Linked DNA regions of Thermosynechococcus vestitus BP-1. Each later gene encodes a partner of the first gene's protein in a complex. Links are inferred from orthologs where the notes say so. Each region holds a gene or a part of one and is shown in the gene's direction. Other genes may lie near its edges. The genes, in order: ureA and ureC.

The links.
Region 2: the proteins of ureA (region 1) and ureC are in contact, whole or in part, in a crystal structure (PDB 4CEU), measured with the Sporosarcina pasteurii proteins. The link is inferred for Thermosynechococcus vestitus BP-1 from one-to-one orthologs. Residues at the interface, in WP_115362093.1 of Sporosarcina pasteurii: Ala6, Glu9, Lys10, Ile13, Ala16, Leu19, Arg23, Asn31, Tyr32, Pro33, Glu34, Val36, Thr40, Met44, Met70, Glu71, Val73, Met76, Asp78, Gln81, Ala82, Glu83, Leu92; in WP_115362090.1 of Sporosarcina pasteurii: Lys441, Phe442, Asp463, Pro464, Ser465, Ala466, Ser467, Ile468, Thr470, Pro471, Gln472, Pro473, Met475, Arg477, Gln565, Arg566, Tyr567, Phe568, Leu569, Phe570.

The regions. Positions count from the first base shown.
Region 1 is NC_004113.1:1,003,053-1,006,267, forward strand. The notes cover bases 151-3,041. They hold ureA (urease subunit gamma), read left to right. Parts: upstream 151-1,390; coding sequence 1,391-1,693; downstream 1,694-3,041. Other genes in these bases: TLL_RS04950 (CoB--CoM heterodisulfide reductase iron-sulfur subunit B family protein), read left to right, coding at 151-756; TLL_RS04955 (5-formyltetrahydrofolate cyclo-ligase), read right to left, coding at 753-1,292; thrC (threonine synthase), read left to right, coding at 1,861-3,041. In the rest of the region: more of TLL_RS04950, read left to right, coding at 1-150; more of thrC, read left to right, coding at 3,042-3,159; TLL_RS04970 (MoaD/ThiS family protein), read left to right, coding at 3,210-3,215.
Region 2 is NC_004113.1:2,056-5,321, forward strand. What follows is about bases 178-3,119. They hold ureC (urease subunit alpha), read left to right. Parts: upstream 178-760; coding sequence 761-2,479; downstream 2,480-3,119. Other genes in these bases: TLL_RS00010 (trypsin-like peptidase domain-containing protein), read right to left, coding at 178-447; TLL_RS00015 (hypothetical protein), read left to right, coding at 522-707; TLL_RS00025 (hypothetical protein), read left to right, coding at 2,483-2,977. In the rest of the region: more of TLL_RS00010, read right to left, coding at 1-177.

The DNA.
Region 1 (3,215 bases):
ACATTTAAGGAAAATTCCTGGCTGCTAGAAGATACCGTGAATGCCCGCAACATTGCCCTTGCAGAACAGTTGGCCTTGCCCCTGTTGACCCATTGCAGCACCTGTCAGGGGGTGATTGGCCATGTGGATGAACGCCTCAAGACCTTTCAGCGCGATCGCCCGGAGTACGTGGCAGAAATTAACCAAGTGTTGACGCAACAGGGCTGCGCTCCCTACCAAGGCACAACAGAAGTCAAGCATTTGCTCTGGGCAATTGTGGGCGATGTGGGCATTGACCAGTTGCGCGATCGCGTCCGTCGTCCCCTCACAGGGCTTCGCTGCGCTGCCTTTTATGGCTGTTACCTCCTGCGCGCCCAAGAGAGACTCCCCTTTGATCATCCGCTTCACCCCACCTCGATGGAGCAGGTATTTGAGGCGGTAGGGGCGACCCCCATAGACTATGAGGGACGTACCCAGTGCTGTGGTTGGCCAATTTCTAGCTATGCCACGGCCGCCAGTTTTGCGATGGCCGCCCAACGACTCCAGAGCGCGATCGCCAAAGGTGCGGATTGCATTGTCACCCCCTGCCCCCTGTGTCACCTCAATCTCGACGCCCGCCAACCGGAGATTGCCCAGCAGGTGGGCGTTCCCCTCAATCTGCCGATTCTCCATTTGCCGCAACTGGTGGGTCTAGCCCTGGGTCTGAGTCCTGAGGAACTCGGTTTGAGAAAACACGTCGTCTCAACGCAGCCAGTATTGACCAAACTGGGTCTTTAGCGGATTTCCCAGAGGCCTGATTCAGTGCAAATCGCTTGCAGCCGCAGATCCCAGGGATCATGGGGCAGTTCTTCTACAACCGCTGCCTCAAAGACAATTCCCCAGCGACACACGTGCTGCCAGTCAGGGTGGGCAAAGAGGCGATCGAAAAAACCGGCGCCGTAGCCGAGGCGATACCCCCGGCGATCGCAGGCAACCGCCGGAATCAAACACAGATCAACACCAGCGGGATCAATAGGGGGAGCGTCAGGGGACGGTTGCCAGAGGCCATAGGGGCCTTGCTGGAGTGTGTCTTCTTTGCCATCAAAACAATGCCACTGTAGATTCCGGCCCACCACACGGGGTAAGCCCCACTGTTTCGGGACTGACCAGAGGGAGCGCAAATCCGGTTCGCGGCGATGGGGCACGTAGGTCAACACCGTGGTTGCCTGTTGAAACTGGGGATGATCAAACAACTGCTGACAAATGCGCCGACTGCGATCTTGCCACTCGCGATCGCTCAGGTGCTGCCGCCATTCAAGATAGTGTTGCCGCAATCTCCCTTTATCGATCATTGCTTTATCGATCATTGATTTGCTGGGCCCCAAAGCCCCACTTTAGGATATGACAGAGTCAATGTTTAACCCTAGAAACAATGCAACTATCTCCCCAAGAAAAAGACAAACTCCTGATTTTTACGGCTGCTCTTGTGGCCGAACGTCGCAAAGCCCGGGGTCTCAAGCTCAATTATCCTGAAGCAGTGGCCTATATTTCTGCGGCCATCTTGGAAGGAGCGCGGGAGGGGCGCACCGTTGCCGATTTGATGAACTATGGCACAACGCTGCTCACCCGTGATGATGTCATGGAGGGGGTGCCAGAAATGCTCACAGAGGTGCAAGTCGAGGCAACATTTCCCGATGGCACAAAGCTGGTAACAGTACATACCCCCATTCGCTGAAGTCTCAAAAAGCCTCAGGAGCGTGCCAGCGGCGAACGAGGCACACATCCCCAATGGCAAGAATTTTCTGGTCCTTTAAATCCCGATAAAAATAGTCGGATATATTTGACAGGGCGATCGCCCCCTGCTAGGATGGTCAACAACTTGTCTGAGGCCGTCTAAGACCTATGACCGCAACCTTGACCTCCACCACCGAAACCGCCTACTTTACCCACCTCAAATGCAAAGAGTGTGGTGCAGAGTACGAGCCCCAAGCGATTCATGTCTGTGAGTACTGTTTTGGCCCCCTAGAGGTGAAGTACGATTTGGAACGCTTGGCGGCAGCTGTAACGCGCAGCACCATTGAGGCAGGTCCGAAGTCCATTTGGCGCTACCGTCCCTTTTTGCCGGTGACCTCGGCAGAGCCCATTGATGTGGGCACAGGAATGACTCCCCTCATCAAAGCGCAGCGGCTGGCGCGGCGGCTGGGGCTCAAGCATCTGTACATCAAAAACGATGCGGTGAACATGCCTACCCTCAGCTTTAAGGATCGGGTGGTATCGGTGGCGTTGACACGGGCGCGGGAATTGGGCTTTACGACAGTCTCCTGTGCCAGTACCGGCAATTTGGCGAATTCAACGGCGGCGATCGCGGCCCATGCGGGGCTAGACTGCTGCGTGTTTATTCCAGCGGATCTGGAAGCGGGTAAGGTCTTGGGGACGCTCATCTATGGGCCAACGGTGATGGCGGTTGAGGGCAACTACGATCAGGTCAACCGCCTCTGCTCGGAGGTGGCAAATACCCATGGCTGGGGGTTTGTCAATATCAATTTGCGCCCCTACTATTCGGAAGGGTCAAAGACGCTAGGTTATGAGGTGATTGAGCAGTTGGGCTGGCAACTGCCTGACCACATTGTGGCTCCCTTGGCTTCTGGCTCTCTGTTCACGAAAATTTACAAAGGCTTCCGGGAATTTGTGGCAGTGGGTCTAGTGGCTGACAAACCTGTGCGCTGTAGTGGTGCCCAAGCGGTCGGTTGCTCCCCCATTGCCCAAGCCTATGCCGAGGGGCGGGACTTTGTGGCACCCGTGAAGCCCAACACCATTGCTAAATCCATTGCCATTGGTAACCCCGCCGATGGTGTCTATGCCTTAGAAATTGCCCGCAAAACCAATGGGGCGATCGCTGCGGCCACCGATGAAGAAATTGTGGCAGGCATTAAGCTGCTTGCGGAAACGGAAGGGATTTTCACCGAAACTGCTGGCGGTACCACAATTGCTGTTCTCAAAAAGTTGGTGGAATCGGGCAAAATTGACCCCGAAGAGGTGACCGTCGTCTATATCACGGGCAATGGCCTGAAAACCCAAGAGGCGGTACAAAACGATATCGGTCAACCTTTGAGGATTGAACCCAAGTTGGCCAGCTTTGAGCGCGCCCTAGAGCGATCGCGCACCCTCGAACGGTTGGATTGGCAACCGGTATTGGTCTAGTGAGTTTTGCCAACACTTTATCGAAATCGATGGATGGTTTGTAGAGATCTATGGCT
Region 2 (3,266 bases), 1.0 Mb from region 1 along the record:
TTGCACCACCGCCACATCCGTCAGGGAATCAGCACCCAGCACCTTGCCATCGTACTGGCGACCATCGGGAAGCGTGACTCGCACGGCGCTAGCGCCTTCCACCACATGGGCATTGGTCATGATTTTGCCATCGGGCGTAAAGATAAACCCAGAGCCTTGACCTTGGCGCAGCGGCACATCTGGCACTGGGAAAGGAGCGAGAAAAGGATCCTCGCTACCGCGGTCCAATCGTAGCGTATCAATACTCACCACCGCTGGCCCTGCCTCAGCAACCACCTTGGCAATGAAATTCTCTCCCGCGTGGGGTCGCTCCGCGGGGGCAAGGGGAGGCAGAGATGCTTCTGTACTAGGGGTGGAGGGGGTGCGATCGGGCAAACGCAATGGACAGCCCGTTAGGGCGCCAAGGGCGATCGCCATCCCAAGGAAACTCAGCCGCCTGCGGACCATACTCAACCCAACTCGGCATCAGATCCACTCTAGCCTTATTCTGAAAATAGTGATTTTGTCGAACGTCTGCTGCCATGCTAACTGTGATTAGCTACCTTGAACAGCCCATGACCTTTGATAGTTTCTTTGGGCCGGTGACCCTTCAGCCAGGTCGCAATGAAAATGTCGATGAACGGCGCTGGCGCAACTGCAAAACCCACAATGCGGATCTGCAAGCTTTGATGAAAAAGGGCCTCATTGTTGTCGAAGAATTGGGCTAAATTTAGACTGAGAAGGCCAGACTTCGCCGGCACCTGACCTCTTTAGACCCCCAATGAGCTACCGGATTGATCGCCAGACCTATGCAGAAACCTATGGCCCGACCGTGGGCGATCGTCTGCGACTTGCGGATACTGACCTGATTATCGAAATTGAGCACGACTACACCCACTATGGCGATGAGGTTAAATTTGGCGGCGGCAAAGTGATCCGCGACGGGATGGGACAGTCCCCCATTGCCAATGCCGAAGGTGCGGTGGATGTGGTGATCACCAATGCGGTGATTCTGGACTGGTGGGGCGTGGTCAAAGCCGATGTCGGCATCAAAGACGGCAAAATCTACAAAATTGGCAAAGCCGGAAATCCCTACACCCAAGAGGGGGTAGATATTATCATTGGCCCCGGCACGGAGGCGATCGCTGGCGAAGGCATGATCCTCACCGCTGGGGGGATTGATGCCCATATTCACTTTATTTGTCCACAGCAGATTGCCACTGCTATTGCCGCCGGCATTACGACAATGATTGGCGGCGGAACGGGACCTGCCACGGGTACCAATGCCACCACCTGTACGCCGGGACCTTGGAACATCTACCGCATGCTTCAGGCTGCTGATGCCTTTCCAGTGAATTTAGGCTTTTTGGGCAAGGGCAATAGCAGCCAACCCCAAGGATTGATTGAGCAAGTGCAGGCGGGCGTTGTGGGTCTCAAACTCCATGAAGACTGGGGCAGTACCCCTAATGCCATTGACACCTGTTTGAGCGTGGCGGAAGACTACGACATTCAGGTGGCCATCCACACCGACACCCTCAACGAATCTGGGTTTGTTGAAGATACCATTGCTGCTTTCAAAAACCGCACCATTCACGCCTATCACACGGAGGGCGCTGGCGGAGGACACGCCCCCGACATTATTAAGCTCTGTGGTCAAGCCAATGTGTTGCCCTCTTCCACTAATCCCACTCGGCCCTACACCGTCAATACCCTCGATGAGCACTTGGATATGTTGATGGTGTGCCACCACCTCGACCCCAGTATTCCTGAAGATGTGGCCTTTGCCGAGTCGCGGATCCGCAGAGAAACCATTGCCGCTGAAGATATTCTCCATGACCTCGGGGCGTTTAGTATTATCTCCTCAGACTCCCAAGCCATGGGACGGGTGGGGGAGAGTATTATTCGCACATGGCAAACTGCCCACAAAATGAAGGTGCAGCGGGGACATCTCAGGGATCCTCAGCGGCCGGGAGTCGATCACGACAACTTCCGCGCCCGCCGCTATGTGGCCAAATACACGATTAATCCTGCCATCACCCACGGCATTGCTGAGTATGTGGGATCAGTAGAGGTGGGCAAAATTGCTGATCTATGCCTCTGGAAGCCCGCTTTCTTTGGGGTCAAGCCCGAACTGGTTATCAAGGGGGGAGTGATTGCCTACGCCCAAATGGGGGATGCCAATGCCAGTATTCCCACACCGCAACCAGTACACATGCAGCCCATGTTTGCCAGCTATGGGGGCTGCCGAACCACCACATCGGTAACCTTTATGTCTCAGGCGGGCATTGCCAACAACATCCCAGAACAATTGGGGCTACAAAAAACGGTGCTGCCGGTGGGCCATATTCGCCAACTGCGCAAAGCGGATTTGAAGCTCAATGACTACTTACCCCATATTGAGGTCGATCCCGAAACCTATGAGGTGCGGGCGGATGGTGAATTGCTCACCTGTGAACCGGCGACCGTTTTGCCCCTTGCCCAACGTTATTTCCTCTTTTAAGCGATGACAGATGCGGTATCTGCCCTCTTTCAACAGGGACAACAGGCCTTTGAGCGGGGCAACTATCAACAATCCATTACCCTCTTGGCCCAGGCTGTCGCTCTCGCTGAGGGCAACACCACCCAATCGGGAGAAATTAGTCTCTGGCTGGTCACTGCCTATAGCGCTGCTGGCGATCAAGAGGCCGCCGTGAGCCTCTGCCGTCAACTGCAACGACACCCCGATCATCAGACCCGCCAGGAAAGTCGGCGCTTGCTGGCGATTTTGGAGGCGCCCCAACTGAAACGCCGCCCGGAATGGTGCAGCGAAATTCCTGACCTATCCCACCTGGGCGATCGCGCCTACACCTCCCCCTATCGCCATTCCCGGAAGCGGCCATCGGCCCCCACCCCAAAACCCCAAGAACCACCGCCCCCTGCAACTCCTTTACCAAATGCCTTTATCTGGATTGCCCTCACAGGCTTGGGCGTGGCTACCCTCTTGGCAGCTTGGTTATAAAGCAGCTTTGACCACCCTGCAAAAAGTGCTGCAAAGGCAGTAGGGTAGTTCTCAAGGGCTACAAATGACGACAGGGTAGGCCTTACTAATTTTCTTCTTAAGAATACTCTGGATGAGTGGGGCTCCAGAGCGATTACCCAAGGATGGCGATCGCTACGAAATGATGAGTGGGGAGTCAGGGGTGAGCCGTGCCTCCCACTGCCAAATCACCCATCTGTAGAAATTTTGACAGCCAACTTTAGGCATGGTCACACGTCACGGGTCTCCGTCGTACCTGCATGGGAGTTGG